3 regions of the Arthrobacter sp. 01T428 genome follow, and region 2 is predicted to be linked to each of the others. Evidence: riboswitches for the same ligand, from Rfam matches in the RefSeq annotation. Region 2 holds a riboswitch; each other region holds the start of a gene.
The links. A riboswitch is a leader RNA that binds a small molecule or an ion and turns the genes downstream of it on or off. The one in region 2 is predicted to bind cyclic di-AMP.

Region 1 (5,349 bases), on a different contig from region 2:
TGCGAAGGCCGGGACCCGGTGGGGACTTGCGAGGCGAGGGTGGCGGTGGGGACTAGTTGGTGGTGCCGGTTCCTTGGGTACTTGATGTGGTGGCAGTAACGATCTGGATGGACTGGGCCGTGTACTTGTCCGATTCCTTGAGCGCAGTGACCCTCACGCTGGATCCGGATTTCACATCGGCGAGGGTCAGGGTGGTGCCGCCGCTTCCGCTTCCACGTTGCCGCAGGCCTTCAGCTACCACGACGTCCGTTCCCAGCGCATAGGTTTTCGTGAACCCGTCCTCGCTCTTGACGGTCATGGAACTCGCTGAGATGTCGGTGACCGTACCCAACTGACCCGCCATGGTGACATAGCTGCCGTTCTGGAGGACCACGTATTCCGAGTGGACCGCGGCGTTCAGGCCGCCCATGCCGACGCCGAGCCCGCCAGGGCCTGCGTTCGTGCCGCCCGGGCCACCGAATCCGCCCTGGCCGTTCTGCCCGGCCCCAGGTCCCTGCGCGTTGGTGGTATCCGCGGCCGCGGTCCCGTTGCCGGCGGCATATGCACCGGCTCCTGCCGCAGCAGCGACCACCACCGCGACGCCGCCAACAATGAGCCCCTTCTTCAGGCTCCAATTCTTGAAAAAGGAAGGTCGGGGCTGTCCGGCGTTGTATTGCTGCGGAGCACCCCACCCGGCGGCCGGCTGCTGGTTCGCCGGCGGCTGCGGAGCACCCCACCCGGCGGCCGGCTGCCCGGCACCAGCCTGCGCAGAATCATCAAGGGGGCGGATCACCGGCTGCGGGTGTCCGTTCTCCGGCTCGGAACCAGGTACGGAGGGGTTGTTTTGCTGATCCATGGTGTTCTCCATCGAAATCGAGACTGTTTGGTCGTGATTGTTCTTGTCCCAAACAGCGTCAGCCGCTTTGCTGTGCGTTGGCTGTGTCGAACTGAAGGCTTCCCTGTGACCTGCAGAACCGCCACAACCTCCGGACAGGTGGCTAGGCTGGGACTCACAGGGTGCTCACAGCAACGGCAAAGCACTGGCAAACCGGCAGATTGGAGAGTTGTCCCATGGCATCCTCGCACTCCATGACCAACAACCTTCCGCAACTCAGCCACCCGGACGGTTCCCCCATCCGTGCCCTTGTGGTTGACGACGAACCCAGCCTCGCCGAGCTCATGAGCATGGGCCTCCGCATGGCGGGCTGGTCGGTGGCGGTGGCGGGCGACGGTCCCGCCGCGGTAAAGCTCGCCAAGGACTTCCGACCGGACGTCCTGGTGCTGGATGTGATGCTTCCAGGGTTCGACGGCGTCGAGCTGCTCGGCAGGATCCGCGCCTTTGCGCCGGAGGTGCCTGCGCTCTTCCTCACCGCCAAGGACGACGTACAGGACCGCATCGTCGGGTTGGCCGCCGGCGGCGACGATTATGTCACCAAGCCCTTCAGCATGGAGGAAGTCCTGTTGCGCCTGCACCGTCTGGTCCAACGCTCGGGGGTGGCCGCGATGGACACCGCCGAGCTGGTGGTGGGCGACTTGACCCTGAACGTCGACACGCGTGAAGTTACCCGCGGCGGCGAGGACATCCCGCTCACGGCGACCCAGTTCGAGCTCCTGCGCTACCTCATGGAGAACCCCAAGCGCGTGGTCAGCAAGGCCCAGATCCTGGACCGCGTGTGGGACTACGATTTCGGCGGCCAAGCCAACATCGTGGAGCTTTACATCTCATACCTGCGCAAGAAGATCGAGGCCAACCACCCGCCCATGATCCACACGGTGCGCGGAGCAGGCTACGTCATCAAGCCTGCCGAATAGCCGGGGCGCCGAATGTCCGCACTCTCGGGTATCCCCCGCCAGACCGACCATAGCTGGTTCAATCCTTCAACCTGGCACTTGCGCACGCGCTTGATCCTTCTCTCCATGGCACTCCTTGTGGCCATCTGCGGTGCAGTCGGGGTGGTCAGCTATGCCTCCATGGATGTGTTCCTCACGAAGCAGCTCGATCAGCAATTGATGCAGGCCTCCCACGGCCGCCCGCCGCAAGGCAACCCTGGCGGCCGTCCGGACCCGCTGGACCCCCGCGGCCAGAGCATCGGCACGCTCAATGCACGCATCCTTGCAGGCCAGGTGAGCAGCGATGCCGGCTTCTTGTCCTCCGATGCCACACGTGCGCCGTTGTCGCCCAGCGACGCCCGAATCCTGTCGGCGCTCCCGTCCGATGGCCGCCCGGTTGATCGCACGCTGTCCACTGGCGGCTACCGGCTGGTGGCCACCGAAACTCCATACGGCGATGTTGTCATCACAGGTCTCCCTCTCGCCTCGAAAGAGGACACCGAGGCCTCCCTCGTCTGGACCATGGTGCTGGTCTCCTTGGGCGGACTGGTCCTGATCGGGCTGGCCGGAACCGTGCTGATCCGCCGTACCATGCGGCCTTTGGAGCAACTCTCCGACGTCGCCACCAAGGTGTCGAAACTTCCGCTCGACGCCGGTGAAGTGGCCCTCGCGGTGCGTGTTCCGGCGTCGGCGGCCCATCCGAGCACCGAAGTGGGAAGCGTCGGCCATGCTTTGAACCTGATGCTGGACAACGTCTCGAGCGCCCTCGAGGCCCGCCAGCAAAGCGAAACCAAGGTGCGCCAGTTCGTCGCGGATGCGTCGCACGAACTACGCACTCCGCTGACCGCCATCCGCGGCTACACCGAACTCTTGCGCATGACCGAGACGTTCACCGAAGACGGGCGCAAGTCGCTGGGCCGGGTGCAGAGCCAGTCCGAACGCATGACCACCCTCGTGGAGGACCTCCTTCTCTTGGCCCGGTTGGACGAAGGGAAGGCCCCGGAATTCACCGATGTGGACCTCACGCAGTTGGTGATCGAGACCGTCAGCGACGAGAAAGTCATGGCCCCCGAGCACATCTGGCAGCTCAAGCTCCCGGATGAGCCCCTCACGGTCCGCGGCGACACCACCCAACTCCACCAGGTTTTGGCGAATCTGCTCTCCAACGCCCGCAAGCACACCGAGGCGGGAACCACCGTGGTCACGGGCGTGATGCGCTCCGCCGATGGCAGCGCCGTGGTGACCGTGACCGACAACGGCCCGGGCATCCCGCCTGAATTCCAGGGCAGGATCTTCTCCCGCTTTGCCCGTGCCGACGCCGCCCGGTCCGGCTCCGAGGGCACCTCCGGCCTCGGCTTGTCCATTGTGGAATCCATCGTTCAGGCGCACGGCGGCACGGTCGAAGTGGCGTCGCGGCCTGGCCGGACGGAGTTCGCGGTGCGGCTCCCGGCGCTCAGGACTGCCCCGGCCTGACGGGCGAACCAGAAGAGTACGACGCCGGTGCCCGGCGCGCGCAAGTCGACGCACCGGCGTCGTGATCTCCGTTACCTAAATGTGACTTAAGCTGGATCCTCCTGTACCGTCGAATAGGTGCGCTGGATCATTCCGGCCACCGCCGGGTAGGCGCCGAGCTCTGCCACTCCCCGGTGCCCAACAGTCCAGGCAGAGACGGGGGACCCAGGTCTCCGGGCAAGCGCTCATGTTGAGCCAGCCCTAGGGGTGAAGCCGTGCCGCCACGTTCCGCTGTGGCCACGGCCGGATGACCTCATCCGAATCCGACAGCTAACTCCGCAGGCGTCGAGAGGCAATCACCATGTCTGATTCCAAGGATCAGTCGCGCCCTGTTGCGCGCCACCGCGGCGAACCTGCCCGGAGAAACAAGTCACGTTCCACGCTGAGGCGAGCCGCCTCGAACCTCGGCACCGGCCAGCGCATGGCAGTTGTTGCCGGCGTCGTTGCCGTGTTCCTAGGCGCAGGCGCTGCCACCCAGGCCGCCGGACAAGCCATCAACGCCCAGGACATGAGCCGCACGTCCGAATCCCGCACGGTGGATCACTCAGCCACGCCTTCGGCCACCGCCACGCCGTCGGCGAGCGCAAGCGCGAGCCCCAAGCCGAGCGCTGCGTCGACGCCAAGCCAGGCGGCCGCGCCCGCTCCAGCCGCCGTCGCGCCCCAGGCTGCCGCACCGGCCGTACCCGCTGCACCCCCTGCTCCAGCGGCACCGGCTGCACCAGTCGCCGTCGATGATCCCTCCGGCGCCCAGGCCTACGCCGCAAGCATCCTTCCCTCCTACGGTTGGGGCCAGGGCGAAATGTCGGCCCTGATCACCTTGTGGAACAAGGAATCGGATTGGCGCACCACTGCCACCAACGCCTCCAGTGGCGCTTACGGCATTGGGCAGTCGCTGCCGGCCGAAAAGATGGCGTCCGAAGGCGCCGACTGGCAGACCAACTACCAGACGCAAATCCGCTGGGGCCTGAACTACATCAAGGAACGCTACGGATCGCCGTCCGCGGCATGGTCCTTCCACTTGGCCCACAACTGGTACTAAGCCAAGAGCCAACCACAAAGTACGTCGAGGTCCGTCCCTTCCGGGGCGGGCCTCTCCGTTTCTTGGCCAGGCAAGTGATGCGCCACGCTGGTCACACATCCACAGCCACGTCACAGGTTCCGCCTAAAGCCTTCATATTCGGCAACGGCACTCTGGATACATGACGCTCATCGAATCCACCTCCGGAACCCTGAAGGACCCCGCGGTGGTGCCGCCGGGCCTTCCCATCCAACCCAGCACTCCCATCCAGCGCGGCACGGGGCGGCGCGCCCCCGTGGACACCCACACCGCCATCCCCGTCCTCGACGTCACCATCCCCGTCTTCAACGAGGAACGCGATCTCGAAGAGTGCCTGCGCAGGCTTCACGGCCACTTGCGCGAATCCTTCCCGCATGGCTTCCGCATCACCGTGGCGGACAACGCGAGCACGGACGGCACGTTGAAAATCGCGGAGCGCGTAGCCCGGGAACTGCCTGAGCTCGCGGTTGTCCACCTTGACGAGAAGGGACGCGGCAACGCCCTTCGCAAGGTGTGGCTTGCATCGCCGTCGCCCGTTCTGGCTTACATGGACGTTGACCTTTCCACTGACCTCGCCGCACTGGCGCCCCTTTTGGCGCCGCTGATCTCCGGCCATTCGGACCTCGCCATCGGCACCCGACTGACCCGTAACTCGCGGGTCGTCCGCGGCCCCAAACGCGAGTTCATTTCGCGCAGCTACAACTTGATGCTGCACTCGTTCATGGGTGCCCGCTTCAGCGATGCCCAATGCGGCTTCAAAGCGATCCGGGCAGACGTCGCCCAGCAGATCCTCCCGCACACCATGGATAACTCGTGGTTCTTCGACACCGAACTCCTGGTCCTCGCCGAACGCTGCGGGCTCCGGGTCCACGAAGTTCCCGTCGACTGGATCGACGATCCCAATTCCAGCGTCGACGTGGTGCGGACCGCCCTCGCCGACATCCGCGGCATGGTCCGGCTTACCCGGGATC
Region 2 (5,349 bases):
AGTAATTCCAAATAAGCTAAGCTTGGAGCTGGCGAAAATACGCAAGATACTGCGCTCGAGGAGCTGAGCTGGATGACGGATCTGATCGATACCACTGAGATGTATCTTCGGACCATTTTGGAGCTTGAAGAAGAGAACATCGTGGCTCTTCGCGCCCGCATCGCCGAGCGCTTGCGGCACTCCGGCCCCACCGTTTCCCAGACGATCGGGCGGATGGAGCGCGACGGCCTGGTGATTGTGTCCAACGACCGGCACCTTGAGCTGACTGAAACGGGCCGGAAACGCGCCACCGAGGTCATGCGCAAGCACCGGCTCGCCGAACGGCTCCTGGCAGATGTCATTGGACTGGACTGGGCCTACGTGCACGATGAAGCGTGCCGTTGGGAGCATGTCATGAGTGAGCGCGTGGAACGACGGCTCTATGAATTGCTGGACCACCCCACGGAATCGCCCTATGGCAACCCCATTCCCGGACTCGAAGCGCTGGGTGGAGCCGCGTCCCACGCCTTTACGGATGGCGTGGTCAACCTTCTTGACGCGATGAACGAATATTCACCTGAAAACCGGGTCACCGTCAGCCGGCTGGCTGAACCGATCCAGGTGGAACCGGAACTTCTGGTCCAGCTGGACGAGGGCGGAATCCGCCCGGGCGCCAGGGTGTCCCTGGAGCGCGTGGGGGAGTACATCTCCGTTCGCGTGCCTAATATCGAGGGCGCGCTGGAGCTGCCGCCTGAGGTTGCCTCGCACGTGTTTGTCACGGTCGCCTAGCCGGCCCGGCGGGGTCGCCCGCAAAGATAACGAAATTATTACCGTGGGGCTTAATCCCCTATAGTTAAATACTGGCGCCGATACCAAAGCGTTACCTGATCCGAAGCCGAGTTCTGCCAGCGGATCAGGTGGATTAGTCCATTCACTGGCAGAAACGGAGGAACCACCATCGGCTGTCGAAAGACGGCCTTGGGGTGAAGTCCGTAGCGGAAGTGCAAACAACGCAAGGCCCCTCCGGGTACCTTGCGTTTCGTGCCCTTCGCGCGGACCGGGTCCACGATCTCTCTGGCCCGAATCCGACAGCTAACTTCGCAGGCTTGCCAGAGAGGAAAACCTTGACCACGCAGAACACCAGGGGCCGCAGGCGCGCGTCCGGTCCTACTGCTGAGCTGCGGGGCACAAGCGCCGTCGAGCACGAGCGGCCGCGCGATCCCCATCGCGAACTTCGCCGCCGCAAGGGTCCTTTGCGGCAGATGGCCGAATTCGCCGCCGCGAGCGGAGCGGGACAGAAGGCCGGAGTGGCCCTCGCCACGACGGGCCTCATCCTGACAGTCGCTATGCCGGGCACCGGCGCCATGACGGCCACGGCGGATTCAAGCCAGGCCGCCTCGGCTGTGGGCACCCAGCCCGAGATTCCTGCCGCGGCAAGCGCCACGATCGACTTCAGCCGTGCCGCAGTGTCAACCACTGCGGATCCGGACAGCAAGCTCAAGCAGCTCTTGAGCGCACAGTCCGTCGGCACCATCAAGACCTCGTCCTCCAAGGGCACCCTGGGGGCGCCCCTGGACACCCTGACCACGGCCTCGCCTTTCGGCTACCGCGTGAATCCCATCACGGGCGGTTTGGGGGAGTTCCACCGCGGCCAGGACTTCGTGGCCCAGTGCGGCACCCAGGTCCATGCTGCCGCGGCCGGCAAGGTCACCTTCGCCGGCTGGCATCCGTATGGCGGCGGAAACCGCATTGTGGTGGACCATGGCAACGGCCTGGAAACCACGTACAACCATTTGTCGTCGTTCAACGTCCAGGTGGGCCAAACGGTTGGCCGAGGCGATGTCATCGCATTGAGCGGCACTACGGGCGCCTCCACGGGCTGCCACCTCCACTTTGAAGTCATGGTCAACGGCGACGTCGTTGACCCCCTGGGCTGGCTGTAGCCAATCCGATGGAAGTCTCTCGCATGCTTGTCACGCTCCGTGACCTGAATGTGACATTCAGCCAAAACTCATGTACCGTCTAACTCGCATCAACTTTTAGAGAGTTGATGCACTCGGGTGGATTGCCTAGCTCTGCCACTGCCCGAGGTTCCGTTCGCAAAACATCGTCTGGCAGAGGCGGGGGACCCACTTTTGGTCATCTTCACCGATGGCCTTGGGGTTAAGTCGCACGACTTCCGAGAGGGAGGAGTGTGGCCGGATGACTCCCATCCGAATCCGACAGCTTACCTCGCGGGCATAGGGAGAGGCCTCTTAACGTGTCTTCACGCTCTACTGTTGCGCGCCACCGTGCCGCGGTCACCAAGACCAACTCGCTTGCCGTTATCGCTAAGACTGTCGGCAGCAACGCCGGTGGCGTAGGCCGTCAGGCAGCCGTTATCGCAGCTGCTTCCGGTCTGGTGCTCACTAGCGGTATCGCAGCCAACGCTGCAGAAACCAACGTTCCCCGCGAGTCCACTTCGACCTCCGCCCTGGAAGTCCAGTCCATCGCCCAAGCCAGCATTTCGGCCGACTCCTCCGTCGCCATCAAGTACGAACGCCCGGTGGTTTCCACCGAAGCTGCTCCGGTTGTCGCAGCTCCGGTTGCCACCCAGGAAGCCGCTCCGGCTTCGCAGGCTGCCACGGGTGCCGCTACCGGCTCCTCGACGCTTTCTGTGACCGCTGCTGTTTCGCCCGCCACGAAGGTTGCCAGCGGCAAGGGCGCAGCGATTGCTGCCGCAGCTTACGCTCAGCTTGGCGTTGCCCAGGACTGCACTGCCCTGGCCTCGAACTCCCTGGCCGCTGTTGGCATCAACTTCCACGGCTGGCCGGCAGACTACCTCTCCCTTGGCCGTACGGTCAGCGCTGCTGAAGCGCAGCCGGGAGACCTGGTCTACTACCAGAACGGTGGCATGGGCATGGCCCACATCGCTGTTTACGTCGGCAACGGCATGGCAGTCCACGGCGGCTGGAACGGTGGCACCACCGCCCTTTACAGCGTCAATGTCGGCTCCGGCCCCGTCTTCATCCGCGTTGGTGGCTAAATAGCCCCGGTTACATAGCTTCACTGGAACATCCCCGCTGGTCCGCCGGTGGGGATGTCCTGTTTTAACGAGCGTGCGCTTACGTGTCCGGCACATGAACTTTGACCGACACTGCGCTGGAACCGCCGCATGGATTCGTTGATCTGGCCTTCTGGTGTTTACTCTTAGGTTGTCGATCCACAGCCCGTACATGCAGAGGGCAGCCGGCCCTCGCGCCCCTGACGGGTGCGGCCGTGAAGAGGTACGTGCATGCGCACACTCGTTCTGAATGCTGGATATGAACCGCTGGCGGTAGTAACCTTCCGCCGGGCGCTGGTCCTTGTGCTCACCGGAAAAGCGAGCGTAGTGGCCGAAGGCGACGAGCCTGTCGTCGGGCCACAAGAGATTCTCGGACGTCCTTCCGTGATTCTGCTCAATCGCTACATCCGGCCAAGGTACAACACCATCACGGCGGTCACACGCCGCGGCGTCTTGCGCCGTGACGGTCACCGTTGCGCCTACTGCGGGAAAGCAGCGCACACCATTGACCACGTCCACCCCAAATCCAGGGGCGGCGCGGATTCCTGGGAAAACCTGGTGGCAGCGTGCTTGCGCTGCAACAACGCCAAGAGTGACCACACCCCAGCCGAGATGGGCTGGAAACTGAGGTTCACTCCGGCGGCGCCCACCGGGACTATCTGGCAAATCAAGGAGCTTGAGAAACCTGCGCCCGCATGGGATCCCTTCCTCCTGCCCGAGTCGGCGGCCTGAACCGGAATTGAGCCCGCTTCCCGGGTAATCTGGGCGGGTGGACTTTGATGCGGTGATATTGGCGGGTGGCAAGTCCTCCCGCCTCGGCGGCGTGCCCAAAGCCCAGTTGAGATACGACGGCGCCACACTCCTTGAGCGCGCCGTGGCGGCCGCACGCGGTGCGGGAAGCGTCGTCGTCGTCGGCCCGGATCCCGGCACTCTGCCGGACGGCACATTGACCGCGCGGGAGGAGCCGCCCTTCGCCGGACCCGCAGCCGCGATCGCCGCCGGACTCCTCGCCCTGGGGCACGGAGGCGAAACGCAAGACGGCGAGGAGCCGTCCACGAAGCACGCGCCCTGGGTTCTCGTCCTGGCCTGCGATATGCCCCTGGCCGCCGCCGCGGTTCCGGTCCTGCTCCGGGAAGTTGCAGGCCACCAGGACACGGACGGGGCCATGTCCGTATCCGGCGACGGTAGGAAGCAGCCGCTGCTCGGGATCTACCGCGTATCTGCTTTGCAGCGCGAAGTGCAAGCTGCCGGAGAAGAACGTGGCCTGGTCAACGCCGCGGTTTTCCGCCTGCTTGCTAGGCTTGATCTGCAGGCCGTGCCTGTCCCCGCAGGGTCCACCGATGACGTGGATACCTGGGATGACGCCGCGGCGCTTGGAGTGGACGGCGACCTGCCGTGACAACAGCTGTACCGGACAGTGGAGGCGGATCGTGAAGAGCCAGGAAGAAACGCTCGAGGAATGGTGCAGGAGCCTGCTGCAAGCGTATGAGTTGGACGACGTCGAGATCGACATCAACGAGATCCTGTCCCTGGCGGGCGTTGCAGCCCATTCGGTGGTCCGGCCGGCGGCTCCTTTGACAACCTTCATTGCGGGCTTTGCGGCCGGGCTTGCCTCGGGCTCGGGACAAGCCACTCAATCTGCGTCGATGGATGCAGCCCTGGGCCTGGCACGCACGCTCGCGAAGGACTATACGAACCCCGGAACCGACGCCGGATGACGGAAGCCCCCGGGCATGTCCCGCATGCCGACCACTTGTGGGCCGAGGCGCGGCAACTTGCCTTCGATAGCGCCACGCCCATTCCCGCCGCACCCGTTGCCCTGAAGGACGCCATCGGCAGGACCCTGGCCTCGGATGTCCACGCCTTGCAGGACCTGCCGCACTACGCGTCCTCCGCGATGGATGGCTGGGCAGTCAACGGCAGCGGTCCATGGATCCTCGCCGAACCCGGCCATCGGCTGGCACCGCACCAAGCCAGCCCGATCGCCACGGGTGGCCTGATCCCGCCCGGGGCCAAGGCCGTTCTGCGGAGGGAGAGCGGGGTCCTGACCACGGACGAAGACGGCTTACCACTGCTCGCGCTCGGCGGGAACGCGAAGCCCGGCGAACCGCGCAACGGGCAACACATCCGCGACGCGGGAGAAGAAGCCGCGGCGGGCGAGCTGCTGATCAAATCAGGCGTCGTCCTGAACCCGGCCCATCTCGCCCTGGCCGCCCTGGCCGGACGTGATGAACTGGACGTCCTGGGCAAGCCCCTCGTGAAAATGGTGCTGACCGGCGCCGAGGTGGTGACCGCGGGTGTCCCGGCCCCCGGGCGCGTGAGGGATA
Region 3 (5,349 bases), on a different contig from region 2:
GGTAGAGGGCGTCCAGTTCGCGGAGGCGGTTGATGTTGATGTCCAGGATGGTGACGTCGGCGCCCAGGCCCAAGGCCATGGCGGCGGCGTTGGTACCGGCAACACCGGCGCCGAGGACAACAACCTTGGCCGGGCGGACGCCGGGTACGCCGCCCAGCAGCACACCCTTGCCACCGGCCGGAGCCATGAGGGAGGAAGCGCCGACGACGACCGACAGGCGGCCGGCAACCTCGGACATGGGTGCCAACAGAGGCAGCGCGCGGCCGTCCTGGACGGTTTCGTAGGCGATGGCCGTGACGCCGGAGTTGATGAGTTCCTGGGTCAGCTCGGCCTCGGCGGCCAAGTGCAGGTAGGTGAAGAGGATCAGGCCCTTGCGGAAGCGGTGGTACTCGGCCTTGATCGGTTCCTTGACCTTCATGACCATGTCAGCGCGTGCCCAGACGTCGTCGGCCTCGGCCACGATCTCAGCGCCGGCAACCGAGTATTCCTCGTCCGTGATACCGGAGCCCAGGCCTGCGCCCCGTTCCACCAGAACGGTGTGGCCGTGGGTGCGGAACTCGTGAACGCCCGCGGCCGTGATGGCAACGCGGAATTCGTTGTTCTTGATCTCTTTGGGGACACCGATGATCATTTTGGGCTCCATCTTCGAAAGGCTTCAACGGCCTTTTTCTCTGCGGGGGACTGTGCTTCCAGAATAAATCCGCTGTGAGCCAGCCGACAGGAAAGGCGATCGTCACGGTTGCCGACTTCCCCGGAATTCCGCGGTTTTTGCCGCCCTCGACTCGACATTTGTCGATATTGAGGGCGTCAGGTGTCGCCTGATGTTCGTGGGGCAAAGTAGTGTTTTCTCCATGCAGCAAGACGTGGAGAAAATCGTCGAGGACGTAGCACTCAAGTTGGGCCGTGGCCTCTCCTTGGAAGACCTTGACGGCGTGCTGCTCGCCTACAGTTCCAACCAGTCCCACGCCGACCGTGTGCGCGTGAATTTCCTCCTGAGCAAGCGTGTCCCGGTGGACGTCAGCGCCTGGCAGCTCTCGCACGGCATCGCAACCGCGGTGCGTCCCGTCGTCGTACCCGCCAATGAAGAACTCGGGATGGTCGGGCGGGTTTGCGTCCCGTTGCTGGTGCGCGGATTCCGTGTGGGATACCTCTGGGTCCAGCAGGACCTTGACGAGCAGACCGCGACGGCGATACTCGCCGAATTGCCTGGTGTCCGGGACGAGTTGGACCTCCTCGCGGGGTTGCTGCTCGATTCCAATACGGCGGAATCGGAGTTCCGGCGCCGCCGTGAGCAGGAATTCCTCGCTGCATGCCAAGGCGAGTCCAACGCGGTGGCGGCCGTGGCGGGATGGAAGGAGATCCAAGGCAGGGGACCGTGGCAGCTGGTTACCGTGCTCGATGCTGCGGACAGTGGCGGTGTCTCTGATCCGATCGCGGCGACCCTGACACACCGTTCCGCCGCACTGCAGGCCACTATCGGGGTCGATTCCGTGCTTTTCAGCGCCGGGACTGAGACGCACTCGGTCCTGTTGTTCCGCGAAACGGGCGGACGGGCAGAGCATGCCCAGGTCCTGGTCCACTATCAGCTGGAACTCGCCAAGCGCGCCGGCCGAAAAGTGGACCGCGTCATTCTTGGCATCAGCGAGCCGTTTGCGGCTATTCGCCAACTGGGCCGGGCGTACCGGCAGTCGAAGCTCGCGGCCCAGGCTGCCGCCGTCGATCCTCCGCTCGGCGAGCTCGTGGACAGCCGCTCGGCCGGGATCTATCAGTTGTTCGAACGGCTACAGGCGCCCGGGGGGTGGGACGATTCGGGTTCCGTGCACTTCCAGGAGATCGAGGACGCCGACCGCAACGGCGAGCTGCTGCCCGTGCTCGAACTGCTTTACGACAGCGACGGCTCCGTTCAGGATGTGGCCTCGAAGCTCCACCTGCACCGCAGCAGCATCTACAACCGACTGGCCAGGGTCCGCCAGCTTATCGGAGCGGATCCGCTGAATGGCGCCACCCGGCTCGAACTCCACGCAACGCTCAAGGCGCGCCGCTGGGCTGGCCGACCGCGGATTTGAAGCGCAGGTACCGGAAACCGCGCTGGCCTACTTGTTGAACTGCCTCAACTGAAGGCTGCAGCGCCAGCGGTCCGGGCGGTGCTGAATCATCTGCGTCCAGGTGTTCCGGCAGCATCGTCCGTGCCACTCGACGGCAAATGCTCGATGCCCTCCCATCCTCACTGCAGTGCCTTGGTTGCTGCGTCCAGAATCGACCCAAGATCGACGCCCGGTTGGGTAGGCGGTGGCGTCGGTGTGGGGCTGGCCGGGGTCCGTGGCTTCCAAGAACCTGTGGGTGCGGGAGTCGGAGACGCTGGATCCGTCGGATCCGGTGTCGGGGTTGGGCTAGCGGGTCCGGTCGGACCGGGGCTGGGAGCCGGCGCAGGCTGGGCCGGAACCGGGGTGGAAGGAACAGGCGCCGGGGTGAGGCTTGGGGGCAGCGCTGACGGGAGGGCAGGAACCTGAACGGAGATCGACGGTGCAGGGACGCTCGACGATTCGACAGCTACCGGTCCTTGCGGCGAATGCTGCGCCGGGTCCCCGGCCTGGCCGGACTTGGCGCTCGGGGTAGCTGCCGAAGGTGATTCCGCAGCGCTGGGGGAGGTGCTTGGCGTCGTGGAAGGAGCGCCGGATTGCGTGGAGTCCTGGCTGTCTGCGCTGGCAGCGTCCTGGGCACGGGATTCCTGGCCGAAGAAGGGCAACTCGAGGGCTTGTCCCAGGGAGCCGGCGGCCAACAAGATGCCTAGGGCACCTGTCACCACTGCCATTCGGTTGCTCATCGTCCGGACGGCGGCGGCCTTCTTGAGGACGGCGTGTGGTTCACGGCTGAAGGAGGAACCGGTAAGGGTCGCCGGACCGGCGCCGGCGCGGGTTGCCGCGGGAAGTGCCGTTGTGGCTGCGTGCTCGGTTTTGGCCGACTCTGCTGTCGCGCGAGCCAAGGTCGCAGCAGACACCGTCGGTATGGCCGCAGTGGCCGGCTCAGCTGTCGCAGGAGCCGCGGTCTCGGCAGCGACAGCCGGTATGGCCGCGGTGGCAGGTTCTGTCGCCGCGGCAGGCACTGTTTGAATGGCCGCAGTTTCGCTGGCTTCTGAGGCCCGCTTCCGTTCGGCCGCCCGGGCGGCCGCGCGCGTGGTGGGTGCCGCCGTCGTCGGGGTTGCGGCGGTGGTGGGTGCCGCCGTCGAACTCAAAGGTTCGGAAGCCGGCGCAGCGATGAACGGTTCGCTGTCTGTGGCCCGACGACGTCCGGTTGGTTTGGTGCTCTCGCCCGCCACTTGGGCACGGCGAGGCTGATCCATGGTTGGGGACATGGTGATTGCCTCTCAACGCCTTCGAGGTTAGCTGTCGGGTTCGGACGAGGCCGTCCGGCCGCGCGTGGCGGCTTCACCCCAAGGGCCTGAAGTGGGCCCGGAGACTCTGGGTCCCCCGTCTCTGCCGCGGGTCTGGCGGATTCCGGGTTGCGGCAGAGCTCGGCGTCAACCCGGAAGCGGCCCGGTTGGGGACTGGGTCGCCCCTCGACGTTACAACAGCCGGCATGCAAAGTCACATTTGAATAACGGGCGCGGTGACCCGTTTTTGCCCGGCCTGGCCGGCGATGAGTCCCGCGACGTGTTCGGCGTCGCGGCCGACCCCGCCCACGAGGCCGGAGGTCAACCCGTATTGGAAGGGCATGCCCGCAAAGAACAGTCCTGGGAGTTGTTCTACGGCGCCCCGGAGGGTGAGCGGCCAGCCGTCCCCATCCGTGGGAAGTCCTTGGATCCAGCCAAAGTCCGGTTGGTAACCAGTAGCCCAGATGACCGTGGACACCGGTATCGCGTGGCCTTCATCGGTCAGGGGTTGGCCATCGCGCGTGCCCTTCAGGCGTGGTAGGCGGGTGACTCCCGCGGCGTCGAGCTCCCGCGTTGAGGTCCGGATCAGTGGCGCGCCGTGCTGGGTGAACCCGAGCGCGACCTTGCGGCCGATAGGGGTGGATCTGTTCAGCACCTTGTGGATGAAGAGCCACCAAAGCCCGCCGGCGTATCGCGTCACGGGGCCCGGAATGTGGAACGGAGGGTTTCCTGCGATGTAGGTGCGGTGCGTGGGTGCGAGCTCCAGGGCGATTTCGACGCCGGAGGTGCCGGAGCCGACCACCAGGACATCTCCGGGCGGAATTGAGTCCGGGTTGGAGTATTCCGCTCCGTGCAGTTGGTGGATGCCTGGATCGAGATCCCTGGCGAACGCCGGGACCCGTGGCTGTGTATTCGGGCCCGTGGCAACAACAACGTTTCTCGCCAGGATCGACCCGGCGCTCGACTGCACCCGGAACCGGCCGTCCTCCCGCTCGATGCCGACGACGCGGGCGCCATGGCGTACCGGGAGTTCCCAGTTCGTGGCGTAATTCTCGAGGTATTCGGCCATGGCGTCTTTGCCGGGAAAGGTCCCCCGGGCGGCTGGAAATGGCAGGCCGGGAAGGGAATCGTGCTGCGCCGGGGTGAAGAGGCGCAAGGAATCCCATCGGCTCCGCCACACGTCGCCGACGCGGGCCTGCGAGTCCAGGATGAGGAAATCTTGCAGGTGTTTCTTCAGGTGGTATCCGGTGGCGAGCCCCGCCTGCCCTGCGCCCACAATTACCGTGTTCACTGCCTCATTGCTGTCCATCGCGAAGCCTCCTGAGGTGTCCGAGGTGATTAGAATAGCATTCCAGTCACTGGAATGCTATTCTTTTTTCGTGGAAATCCGGCACAATGACAGGCGCTTAGCTCAAGCTGTCGCAACCAAAGCTGCCGTGGTGGAGGCCGCCCGTCAGCTGTTTCTGAGCAAAGGGTATGTGGCCACCACTATCGGGGCCGTTGCCGAGCAAGCAGGTGTGGCCGTCCAGACCATCTACAACTCCGTGGGCAACAAGGCTGCGCTGCTCTCGGCCGTGGTCGACGCGACGGCGGCGGGTCCGGATGCTCCCCGTTCCGTGCCGGAGACCATGCGCGAGCGGACTGCCGCAGCCGCCGACGCCGGAGCGGTCCTGGCGCTGTTGGCCGACTGGTTTGCCGAGGTGAATCCGCGGAGCACCCAATTGTTCACCGTCATGCGGCAGGCCTCCGCCGTCGACGCCGAAGCCGCAAAAGTGGAGCGGGACCGGGCCGAAACCCGGCTACGGAACTATGCGGAAGCTGCGGCCGCGCTCAGGCGGCGCGGGGCACTGAGCTCCGGCATGAGCGACGAGCAAGCCGCTGCCGTGATCTGGTCGGTGGGTCATCCGGACACCTACCGGTCACTCGTGCTGGACTTCGCCTGGGGATTGGACCGCTACCGGGATTGGGTCCACGCTGCG

Region 1: another riboswitch for cyclic di-AMP. It lies ahead of AC1DJB_RS07430 (aggregation-promoting factor C-terminal-like domain-containing protein); the one in region 2 lies ahead of AC1DJB_RS05565 (NlpC/P60 family protein).
Region 3: another riboswitch for cyclic di-AMP. It lies ahead of AC1DJB_RS14045 (hypothetical protein); the one in region 2 lies ahead of AC1DJB_RS05565 (NlpC/P60 family protein).

The regions. Positions count from the first base shown of each region.
Region 1 covers NZ_JBFTPW010000004.1:159,015-164,363, reverse strand. Annotated here, with positions in the region: gene AC1DJB_RS07445 (hypothetical protein) at 53-835, opposite strand; gene AC1DJB_RS07440 (response regulator transcription factor) at 1,051-1,791, shown strand; gene AC1DJB_RS07435 (sensor histidine kinase) at 1,804-3,282, shown strand; cyclic di-AMP (ydaO/yuaA leader) riboswitch at 3,447-3,620, shown strand; gene AC1DJB_RS07430 (aggregation-promoting factor C-terminal-like domain-containing protein) at 3,623-4,360, shown strand; gene AC1DJB_RS07425 (bifunctional glycosyltransferase family 2/GtrA family protein) at 4,521-5,349, shown strand, end outside.
Region 2 covers NZ_JBFTPW010000003.1:51,236-56,584, reverse strand. Annotated here, with positions in the region: gene AC1DJB_RS05575 (iron-dependent transcriptional repressor DtxR) at 73-768, shown strand; cyclic di-AMP (ydaO/yuaA leader) riboswitch at 894-1,101, shown strand; gene AC1DJB_RS05570 (M23 family metallopeptidase) at 1,104-1,922, shown strand; cyclic di-AMP (ydaO/yuaA leader) riboswitch at 2,068-2,234, shown strand; gene AC1DJB_RS05565 (NlpC/P60 family protein) at 2,240-3,004, shown strand; gene AC1DJB_RS05560 (HNH endonuclease) at 3,254-3,754, shown strand; gene mobA (molybdenum cofactor guanylyltransferase) at 3,792-4,421, shown strand; gene AC1DJB_RS05550 (DUF6457 domain-containing protein) at 4,453-4,740, shown strand; gene AC1DJB_RS05545 (molybdopterin molybdotransferase MoeA) at 4,737-5,349, shown strand, end outside.
Region 3 covers NZ_JBFTPW010000011.1:102,693-108,041, forward strand. Annotated here, with positions in the region: gene ald (alanine dehydrogenase) at 1-631, opposite strand, end outside; gene AC1DJB_RS14040 (PucR family transcriptional regulator) at 852-2,066, shown strand; gene AC1DJB_RS14045 (hypothetical protein) at 2,225-3,352, opposite strand; cyclic di-AMP (ydaO/yuaA leader) riboswitch at 3,355-3,500, opposite strand; gene AC1DJB_RS14050 (flavin-containing monooxygenase) at 3,585-4,679, opposite strand; gene AC1DJB_RS14055 (TetR/AcrR family transcriptional regulator) at 4,750-5,349, shown strand, end outside.